Regions from separate parts of the Anoxybacillus sp. PDR2 genome, predicted to be linked through region 2. Evidence: a T-box and tRNA genes for the amino acid it is inferred to sense, from the RefSeq annotation. Region 2 holds a T-box; the other holds one or more tRNA genes.

Region 1 (5,556 bases), 640 kb from region 2:
TTCTGCTCATATTCGCCAGGCATTTTATTTAATAATGATTTTTTTCCGTGCACTACCTCATCATGTGAAAATGGCAAAATAAAATTTTCTGAGTATGCGTATAGCAAAGAAAAAGTAACTTTATGATGCAGATATTTACGATGTTCGGGAGCCGCCTCCATATAGGTCAGAATGTCGTTCATCCAGCCCATATTCCATTTATAATTAAACCCTAAGCCTCCTTCATAAGTCGGCGCAGTCACCTTCGGCCAATCTGTAGAATCTTCAGCAATCATTAACAATGAAGGATCATAGGAAAAGACAGCTTCATTTAGTTTCTGCAAAAATTCCACGGCGTAGGGGTTTTTATGAAGGACATGACTGTTGGGCCAATAAAGCATATTAGCTACTGCATCAACGCGAAAGCCGTCAATATGGAAATACTCCATCCAAAATAATGCATTCGAGATGAGAAAGCTTCGAACCTCAGGCTTCCCTAGATCAAAATTGGCTGTTCCCCACACCGGATTCTCACGATCCTGTATATTGACATATTCATATGTTGGGGCTCCATCAAACATGTATAGGCCATGTGCATCTTTACAAAAATGACCAGGGACCCAGTCTAAAATCACTCCTATTCCAGCTTGATGGCACTGATCAATAAAAAACATGAAATCATGTGGAGTTCCATAGCGGCTTGTAGCGGAATAATATCCTGTTCCTTGATATCCCCATGAGCGATCGAGCGGATGCTCAATTAAGGGAAGCAGTTCAATGTGAGTAAACCCATTTTGCACTACATAAGGGATTAGTTCTTCTGCTAGCTCTTGATAGGAGTAAAAGCTTCCATCTTCCTTCTTTTTCCACGAACCTAAATGAACTTCATAAATGAATAACGGTTGATCGTAAGCTGGTTTGCGGCGTTTCTTTCGCTGCCACGCTTTATCATTCCAATGATATCCATCTAATGAATATACAATAGAGGCCGTACGAGGACGGAGTTCGGAATAAAATGCATATGGATCCGCTTTAAGGAGTACTTGCTCATTTTCCGTAAAAATTTCATATTTATATAAGTGTCCCTCTAAATTTTCAGGGATAAATATGGTCCATACGCCTTGATCGTTTATTTTGGTAAGTGGGTGATCTTTCCCGTTCCAGTTGTTAAAGCTCCCTACAAGTCGCACAGCACGCGCATGAGGAGCCCATACACTAAATCTTGTTCCAACCACCCCTTCATTTCTTACGATATGAGCGCCAAACATTTTATAGCTTTTATATAAGCTTCCTTCATGAAACAAATGAACCTCAAAATCTGTGGGATTTGTTGCTATCAACGAGCATCTCATCCTTTCACTATAATTTTTTTATTTTGCCAATATTTCATTACGATCCTAATTGCTCCATGTTAAATGAAAGATGAAGCAGTTTGTTTTTTCTTCTGAACCAACATCTTCTTTTTTCCATTGTCCAACGCCATACACTGCTTCACTTATTGGCTTATCCATTAGTATTTATTTAGATTCGACATTGATTTATAAATTCCTTGATAAAATGTGTTTATATTTTGTGACAATTCTCACCAGGAAATTTCATACAAAAAGAGGATGAAGGGATTCTCTTTTTCCCCTGCTTTTGCTTGTTCAATCATTGGATGTCCAAACAATATTATTTTTCAGGCTAAACCATTAGATTCGCGAACAATTTGTTGCTTTGCCACGCGTTTATGTGATGAAAGATAGGCTACAAACCTCTGTGCACACATTCGTCATATTCTTTTCTAGAGTCGCTTTGCTCAATCTTCAAGCTATATTTATTATGATTGACTGATAAACATTCCCTTATCTCGCGCAATTTCCAGCTATATGCCCTTTCTCTTATAGGATGGACACAATAAGGCATTTGCCACTCTCGGAGAACAAGCGGCTATATTATGAACAAAAGATTAAAATAAGAAGCTTTCAAAAATGGTACAAAGCTATGATTTGCAAATTGCTTGTTTACGGCATATAATTTATAATAAATATCTAATGATAATTATTCTAAAAAAGAGGTGTATTATGAGTTACTCTGACTATCATCACCTGCCTCATGTCAAAGAACAAAACAAATCAAAACGAACATTATGGATTACCCTTTCCCTAACGCTGTTTTTTGCCCTTGTTGAAGTCATTGGCGGAGTTTTATCTAATTCGCTTGCACTTCTTTCTGATTCAGCTCATATGGCCTCAGATGTGCTGGCGCTCATTTTGAGTATGGTTGCTCTGTATCTCGCATCGCGGCAGCCCAATAAAACATTTACGTTTGGATATTTGCGATTTGAGATTATTGCTTCCTTTTTAAACGGATTGGCACTTGCAATGATCGCTATTGGCATCTTTATCGAAGGAATTCGACGGTTCATTCATCCTGAGCCTGTTCATTTTCAGCTGATGCTTACAATTGCTACAATTGGGCTGATCGTTAATCTTATCTTAACAATCGTCCTTAGCAGAAGCACAAAAGAAGAGGAAAATTTAAATGTGAAAAGCGCTTTATGGCATTTTATCGGCGATCTTTTGAGTTCAATCGGAGTTATCGCTTCAGCTATTATCATCTATTTCACGGAATTTGCCTTAATAGATCCATTGATTAGTATGATTATAGGAGGAATTATTTTTACAGGAGGAGCAAAAATCATCCGCGAATCGTACTTTATTCTTATGGATTCTGTTCCATCGCAGTTTGATCTTGAGCAAATACGCTCTGACATTAGCGGTATTAAAGGGGTAGAAGATGTACATGACATGCACATTTGGGCGATTTCTTCCGACCATTATTCCTTAACTGCTCACGTATTTATCAATGAACACATTCAGCCATTCTGTGTTATTTTAGCCATTAATGAAATGCTGGAAAGGAAATATAGAATTAAACATTCCACGATTCAAATTGAACATGCTTACTTTCATGATCATGGAGAGTACGGAGAAAAATTTCTTCGCCAAAAAAACAAAGCACCAAAAAAGCCGAGTAGCCCTAACGAATCATTTTGAGTTTAGGGAATATGAACATGAGTAGAAAAATTATGCCGACCTTTCTGTTTTTATGGTCGGCCTTTCTTTGTATTTATTATTCATTTACATTTGACATTTTGTCAAGTTAAAAATTCGGAATAATCAAAAACAGAAATGCACAATATTATATAGATCAAGTTTTTTTATAAATTTTTCTTTCTAAATAATTGGAGGAACGAATATTTTTGAGGCGTATGATGTAACTTATTATGTTAACATAATAGAGTTATACCGTTTTTCCACGGTCGGTGATCGAGCATCATCTCTTCTCCCGTGTGTTTTGAAGATGACACTCGTTTTATCTTTAAATGATTTTATATAAAGTAAAAAACACTATGCTTTAGCACAGTGCTTTTTACTTATGACCCGTACGGGATTCGAACCCGTGTTACCGCCGTGAAAGGGCGGTGTCTTAACCACTTGACCAACGGGCCTTGCATTCAGCAGTGGCGGAGAAGGCGGGATTTGAACCCGCGCGCCGCAAAAACGCGACCTAACGGTTTAGCAAACCGTCCCCTTCAGCCACTTGGGTACTTCTCCAATGGCTCCGCAAGTAGGATTCGAACCTACGACCTACCGGTTAACAGCCGGTTGCTCTACCGCTGAGCTATTGCGGAATAGTGGATAAACACAAAAACTAACGAATCATTATTCGTATTTTTCTACTGCCTCTTCCTCTTCAAGACATTCGAAGAAGCACAATGCGTCGAGGCAACTCGCTGTTTGCTCAGAGGAGAAATGCTCGTCGCTGAGCGATTGCGGAATAGTAGATGAAAACAAAAGCTAACTGACCAATGTTATAGAAGAAATTCACAGAACACCTATAGATGGGCAACACATGTCACCAAACTTTATGCAAAGAAACGCTTTACAAAAAGAAAGATGGGCCTAAGTGGACTTGAACCACCGACCTCACGCTTATCAGGCGTGCGCTCTAACCAGCTGAGCTATAGGCCCGTATACAAGCGGGTGATGGGAATCGAACCCACGACATCAGCTTGGAAGGCTGAGGTTTTACCACTAAACTACACCCGCATAATTATCAAATTTTTTATTACAAATTTCTAGTATCCCGATATACCATGCCTCTTCCTCTACCAGTTCATTCTAAGATGCTTTGTGCGTCGAGGCAACTCGTCGCCTATTCAATGATGTATCGCTCGTGGCTGAGGTTTTACCATTAAACTACATCCGCGCAATTATCAAATCTTTTATCACAAATGTCTTGGGATAATATGTATGGGGCGACTAGTGGGAATCGAACCCACGAATGCCAGAGCCACAATCTGGTGCGTTAACCACTTCGCCATAGCCGCCATTACTTTAATAAATCGATGCCGGCTGCAGGACTTGAACCCGCAACCTACTGATTACAAGTCAGTTGCTCTACCAATTGAGCTAAGCCGGCTTTATCTATAGAACTAACCATAAAAGCACATGTTCTGTGCCTCTTCCTCTTCAAGACATTTCAAGATGTCCAATGCGTCGAGGCAACTCGCAGTCATTTCACCGATGCTCCGCTCGTCTCTACCAATTGAGCTAAGCCGGCATTCATAAGATGCGTTGGATAAAATAAATGGTGGCTCGGGACGGAATCGAACCGCCGACACAAGGATTTTCAGTCCTTTGCTCTACCGACTGAGCTACCGAGCCATACATATTTTATGGCGGTCCCGACGGGACTCGAACCCGCGATCTCCTGCGTGACAGGCAGGCATGTTAACCACTACACTACGGGACCAACCGTTTTATTTGGTTGCGGGGGCAGGATTTGAACCTGCGACCTTCGGGTTATGAGCCCGACGAGCTACCAGGCTGCTCCACCCCGCGATGACAAAATTATATTTTTTTCAATCAATATTATGTATGGTGGAGGATGACGGGATCGAACCGCCGACCCCTTGCTTGTAAGGCAAGTGCTCTCCCAGCTGAGCTAATCCTCCTAAAAGTGACCCGTACGGGATTCGAACCCGTGTTACCGCCGTGAAAGGGCGGTGTCTTAACCACTTGACCAACGGGCCATTACATGAAATAGTGGCGGAGAGCAAGGGATTCGAACCCTTGAGACGCTGTTAACGTCTACACGATTTCCAATCGTGCTCCTTCGACCACTCGGACAGCTCTCCAAAATGGCTCCGCAAGTAGGATTCGAACCTACGACCTACCGGTTAACAGCCGGTTGCTCTACCGCTGAGCTATTGCGGAATAGTGGATAAACACAAAAACTAACGAATCATTATTCGTATTTTTCTACTGCCTCTTCCTCTTCAAGACATTCGAAGAAGCACAATGCGTCGAGGCAACTCGCTGTTTGCTCAGAGAGGAAATGCTCGTCGCTGAGCTATTGCGGAATATGTTTAATATAAAGCCTAGCAACGTCCTACTCTTGCAGGGGCGTTAGCCCCAACTACCATCGGCGCTGGAGAGCTTAACTTCCGTGTTCGGGATGGGAACGGGTGTGACCTCTCCGCCATCATCACTAGGCTTATTATTTCAAACAGACAAGTATTATTATAAC
Region 2 (5,556 bases):
TTAAAGACATTGAAAAGGTGATTGAGTTTCCGAACTCAGCAAAGGACGAAAAAGGCCGTTTATTAGTTGGTGCTGCTGTTGGGGTAACAGCTGATACAATGATTCGTGTAAAAAAATTAGTTGAGGCCAATGTGGACGTAATTGTTGTAGATACGGCTCACGGCCATTCAAAAGGTGTTCTTGATACAGTACGAAAAATCCGCGAACAGTATCCGAAGCTAAATATTATTGCAGGAAATGTGGCTACGGCAGAAGCGACAAGAGATTTAATTGAGGCTGGGGCTAATATTATCAAAGTGGGAATTGGACCAGGTTCGATCTGTACGACGCGCGTTGTTGCTGGTGTAGGAGTGCCACAAATCACAGCTATTTATGATTGTGCGACAGAGGCGCGCAAATACGGTGTTCCAATTATTGCAGATGGCGGAATTAAGTATTCAGGCGATATTGTGAAGGCTCTAGCAGCTGGCGCTCATGCCGTAATGCTTGGAAGCCTTTTAGCTGGGGTAACAGAAAGCCCTGGAGAAACCGAAATTTATCAAGGCCGTCGTTTTAAAGTGTACCGTGGAATGGGATCTGTTTCAGCGATGGAAAAAGGAAGTAAGGACCGCTACTTCCAAGAAGATAATAAAAAATTTGTTCCGGAAGGAATCGAAGGCCGTGTGCCTTATAAAGGACCGCTTGCCGATACGATTTATCAACTTGTCGGTGGTTTAAGATCCGGAATGGGCTATTGTGGAACAAAAAATCTAGAAGAATTGCGCGAGAAGTCACAATTTATTCGCATGACAGGTGCAGGATTGCGGGAAAGCCATCCGCATGATGTACAAATCACAAAAGAAGCTCCAAACTATTCCATTTCATAATGATTTGCCTGTTGATGTAACATTAGTAGTTTTTTCAGTGTACAAGCTTTATATGAAAGTTATAGCGCGATTGGAAAGAAGCCGCTCCATTTTTTGACTGTCAGAGGCAAGTCATAGACTTGCCTTCGTCACGCCAAAGTGTGACAGAGAGACGAGCAACAAATGCATTTATCTGGAAGACGTTGTTGTTCGGCCACCTGACTGTCGAAATCAAATAGTCGCTTAGTCGAAGAAGAAGCGAAAATGTTAGCATGCCAAGTTGCATTTCGATCGCTTGAAGCGGAGGAAGGTTCCTCCGTCTATTTTTTTGTATAGGAGTATGTTACAATAACGTTTGTGTAAGGAGGGTGTAAAAGTGAAAAGAAAGAAAAGTATAATAATAGGATTAGTTTTAGTGTTCCTGCTAGCAACGGTTTTTCCATTGAATAAAAAAGTGGAGGCCGCACAGGATCCGATAAATATTGAAGCGGATGCGGCGATACTTGTTGATGCAGGATCAGGAAGAATTTTGTACCAAAAGAATATTGATACCGTTCTTGGAATCGCAAGTATGACAAAAATGATGACAGAATATTTGTTATTAGAAGCAGTGAAACAAAAACGTGTGAAATGGGATCAAGAATATACACCAAGTGATTATGTATACCGTCTGTCACAAGATCGCGATCTATCTAATGTTCCACTAAGAAAAGATGGAAAGTATACCGTTCGTGAGCTTTATGAGGCAATGGCGATCTATTCTGCTAATGCCGCTGCAGTTGCTATCGCTGAAATTGTAGGCGGTTCAGAGGAAAACTTCGTCAGAATGATGAATGAAAAAGCGAAAAAACTGGGGTTACAAGGTTATAAATTTGTCAATGCGACAGGACTAAGCAATCAAGATTTACAAGGATTTCATCCACAAGGAACAGAAGCAAGCGAAGAAAATGTTATGTCAGCTCGTGCTGTTGCTACGTTAGCTTACCATTTACTTAAAGAGTATCCTGAAGTGTTAGAAACCTCGAGCATAACGAAAAAAACATTTAGAGAAGGCACAGACGACCAAATTAAAATGGACAATTGGAACTGGATGCTGCCAGGTCTTGTTTATGGCTATGAGGGAGTAGACGGATTGAAAACAGGATATACAGATTTTGCTGGCTACTGCTTTACAGGAACGGCGGAGAAAAACGGTGTTCGCTTTATTACGGTTGTTATGAATGCAAAAAGCAATGGCAAATCGACCATTAATGCTCGATTCGAGCAAACGAGAAAGCTATTGGATTATGCGTTCAGCAACTATTCATTAAAAGAACTTTATCCAGCAGGGTATCAACAAAAAGGTGACGCTACTCTGCCTGTAACGAAGGGAAAGGAAAAATCAGTAGCTGTTGTCACGAAAAAAACCCTTTCTCTTGTCATAAAAAATGGGGAAGACAAAAACTATAAGCCAGTATATGTGTTTGACAAGAAAAAGCTCAATAAAGATGGAGAGTTAACAGCACCGATCAAAAAAGGCGAAAAAGTTGGATACATGACGGTGCGGTATACGGGAGCTAATGATGATGATTATTTGACACCAAATGGGAAAAGTGCCGTACAGGTAGATGTTGTAGCTAAACAAAGCGTGGAAAAAGCAAATGGATTTGTATTGATGATGAGAGGAATCGGCGGTTTATTCAGCGATATTTGGACAAGTGTGACAAAGACGGTCAAAGGCTGGTTGTAAAAAGCTTCCTCCTCAAGCAGGAGGAGCTTTTTACTTTTTTTATTGTGATTTTTAAAAAAATTGAGGTAAAATAAGAAAATGTAATTAAATTATTTCTTATCGCTTTTCTTTCTTTTTTCATGAAAAAATACGACTACATGAGGTTATTAGGAGGAATCACAAGTGGCTATTACAGGTACAGAGCGTGTCAAACGCGGAATGGCGGAAATGCAAAAAGGCGGCGTTATTATGGATGTGGTAAATGCTGAACAAGCAAAAATCGCAGAAGCTGCTGGAGCTGTAGCGGTTATGGCATTGGAGCGCGTGCCAGCTGATATCCGGGCTGCAGGCGGTGTTGCTCGTATGGCAGATCCAACTGTAGTGGAAGAAGTAATGAAAGCTGTTTCCATTCCGGTAATGGCGAAAGCGCGTATTGGTCATTATGTGGAGGCAAGAGTTCTTGAAGCGTTAGGGGTAGACTATATTGATGAAAGTGAAGTTTTGACTCCTGCTGATGAAGAATTCCATATTGATAAACGCCAATTTACCGTACCATTTGTGTGCGGATGTCGAGATTTAGGGGAGGCAGCTCGTCGGATTGCTGAAGGCGCATCGATGCTGCGGACAAAAGGAGAGCCGGGAACAGGAAATATTGTTGAAGCTGTCCGCCATATGCGCAAAGTGAATGCTCAAGTGCGTAAAGTTGTGAGCATGAGTGAAGATGAGTTGATGACAGAAGCAAAAAATCTCGGCGCTCCGTTTGAAGTGCTGCTTGAGATTAAACGATTAGGCCGGTTACCTGTAGTTAATTTCGCAGCGGGTGGAGTAGCGACTCCTGCGGATGCTGCTTTAATGATGTACTTAGGAGCAGATGGCGTATTTGTAGGGTCTGGTATTTTCAAATCAGAGAATCCGGAGAAATATGCGCGTGCGATTGTTGAAGCAACGACTCATTACGAAGACTATGAACTAATTGCTCATCTTTCTAAAGGGTTAGGCGGGGCGATGAGAGGAATCGATATTTCGTCGTTATTACCTGAACAACGCATGCAAGAACGCGGCTGGTAATCAAGGGAGAAGGTTAAGATGATAAAAATTGGTGTTTTAGGTTTGCAAGGAGCTGTCCGAGAGCACGTTCAGTCGATTGAATCGTGTGGAGCTGAAGCGGCTGTCATCAAAAAAATGGAGCAGGTTCAAGAAATCGATGGTCTTATTATTCCAGGTGGCGAGAGTACGACGATGCGTCGGCTAATGGATCAATACGGTTTTATAATGCCGTTAAAGGAGTTTGCTGCACAAGGTAAACCCATCTTTGGAACGTGCGCAGGCTTGATTATGTTAGCTAAACGTATTGTTGGATATGATGAACCACATCTTGGTTTAATGGATATTACTGTTGAACGGAATTCATTTGGCCGTCAGCGGGAAAGCTTTGAAGCGGAACTGTCAATTACTGGAGTCGCTGATGATTTTGTTGGTGTCTTTATTCGTGCACCACATATTGTTGAAGTTGGAGAAGAGGTAGAAATTTTAGCAAAGCACGAGGGACGAATAGTCGCTGCGAGACAGGGACAATTTTTAGGATGCTCTTTCCATCCAGAATTAACAGAAGATCATCGAATGACACAGTATTTTATAAATATGGTTAAAGAATCGATGGAATAAAACCATTGCATCTTGCCGAACCTTGTAGTACATTATTTTTATTAAAAGTGAATGAGCGTTAAAGTGATGAAAGGAAATAGTAGCAGGAATGTTTCTCTTCAGAGAATCGGTGGGTGGTGCGAACCGATGGGAAACGCTTGTGAATCCATCCTTGAGCGAAATGCCGAACGCTTGAACGCAAGTAAGCATTTCCGGTGTCAAGCCGTTACCAATTTGAGTGGAAGACATTTTGTCTTCAATTAGGGTGGCAACGCGGGTTACTCTCGTCCCTTGGTTTAATAAGGGGACGAGAGTTTTTTATTTTAGGAATAAAAAAGGAGGAACAAGAGATGTTAGATTTGAAATTTTTGCGCACGAATTTAGCGGAAGTGAAAGAAAAGCTGAAACATCGTGGTGAAGATTTAACGGATTTTACTCGTTTTGAAGAGCTTGATCAGAAGCGGAGGGAGCTCATTGCTAAAGCAGAGGAGCTAAAAAGTAAACGGAACGAGGTATCTCAACAAATCGCTATTTTAAAGCGGGAAAAGCAGGATGCTGATCATTTGATCACTGAAATGCGTGAAGTTGGCGATCGCATTAAAGTGTTGGATCATGAATTGCGACAAGTCGAAGAGACGTTAGAGATGTTATTGCTTTCGATTCCGAATATTCCACATGAATCTGTGCCGATCGGGGAATCTGAAGAGGATAATGTGGAAATCCGCAAATGGGGAGAACCTCGTGCGTTTTCATTTGAAGCGAAGCCACATTGGGAAATTGCTGATCAGCTTGGCATTTTGGATTTTGAGCGTGCAGCGAAAGTGACAGGAAGCCGATTTGTATTTTATAAAGGATTAGGTGCTCGGTTAGAGCGAGCGCTTATTAGTTTCATGCTTGATCTGCATGTAGAAGAGCATGGATATGAAGAAGTGCTCCCTCCATATATTGTAAATCGTTCTAGCATGACAGGAACAGGTCAATTGCCCAAATTTGAAGAGGATGCGTTTCGAATTGAAAGCGAGGATTATTTTTTAATTCCTACGGCAGAAGTGCCTGTGACTAATCTGCACCGCGACGAAATTTTATCAGCAGAAGACTTGCCGCTCAACTATGTGGCATATAGTGCATGCTTCCGTTCAGAGGCCGGTTCAGCTGGCCGCGATACAAGAGGACTAATTCGCCAGCATCAATTTAACAAAGTGGAGCTTGTGAAATTTGTGAAGCCTGAGGACTCTTATGCGGAGCTAGAAAAATTAACGAGCCATGCTGAGAAGGTGCTTCAGTTGCTAGAACTGCCTTATCGTGTGATGAGCATGTGCACAGGTGATTTAGGATTTACAGCGGCTAAAAAATATGATA

What was found. The T-box of region 2 lies ahead of serS (serine--tRNA ligase). A T-box ahead of a tRNA ligase gene usually reads a tRNA of that ligase, here a tRNA-Ser.
Region 1: it has a tRNA-Ser gene. The T-box ahead of serS (serine--tRNA ligase) is inferred to sense a tRNA for this amino acid. The anticodon was not compared.

Annotation. Positions count from the first base shown of each region.
Region 1 covers NZ_CP047158.1:3,166,310-3,171,865, forward strand. The annotation lists gene glgB (1,4-alpha-glucan branching enzyme) at 1-1,331, opposite strand, end outside; gene GRQ40_RS15200 (cation diffusion facilitator family transporter) at 2,043-3,017, shown strand; tRNA gene GRQ40_RS15205 (tRNA-Glu) at 3,401-3,472, opposite strand; tRNA gene GRQ40_RS15210 (tRNA-Ser) at 3,486-3,578, opposite strand; tRNA gene GRQ40_RS15215 (tRNA-Asn) at 3,581-3,655, opposite strand; tRNA gene GRQ40_RS15220 (tRNA-Ile) at 3,922-3,995, opposite strand; tRNA gene GRQ40_RS15225 (tRNA-Gly) at 4,003-4,073, opposite strand; tRNA gene GRQ40_RS15230 (tRNA-His) at 4,279-4,354, opposite strand; tRNA gene GRQ40_RS15235 (tRNA-Thr) at 4,374-4,446, opposite strand; tRNA gene GRQ40_RS15240 (tRNA-Phe) at 4,616-4,691, opposite strand; tRNA gene GRQ40_RS15245 (tRNA-Asp) at 4,704-4,779, opposite strand; tRNA gene GRQ40_RS15250 (tRNA-Met) at 4,792-4,868, opposite strand; tRNA gene GRQ40_RS15255 (tRNA-Val) at 4,906-4,981, opposite strand; tRNA gene GRQ40_RS15260 (tRNA-Glu) at 4,988-5,059, opposite strand; tRNA gene GRQ40_RS15265 (tRNA-Ser) at 5,074-5,164, opposite strand; tRNA gene GRQ40_RS15270 (tRNA-Asn) at 5,169-5,243, opposite strand; rRNA gene rrf (5S ribosomal RNA) at 5,406-5,522, opposite strand.
Region 2 covers NZ_CP047158.1:19,150-24,705, forward strand. The annotation lists gene guaB (IMP dehydrogenase) at 1-866, shown strand, start outside; gene GRQ40_RS00090 (serine hydrolase) at 1,267-2,574, shown strand; gene pdxS (pyridoxal 5'-phosphate synthase lyase subunit PdxS) at 2,737-3,621, shown strand; gene pdxT (pyridoxal 5'-phosphate synthase glutaminase subunit PdxT) at 3,640-4,218, shown strand; T-box leader at 4,276-4,492, shown strand; gene serS (serine--tRNA ligase) at 4,548-5,556, shown strand, end outside.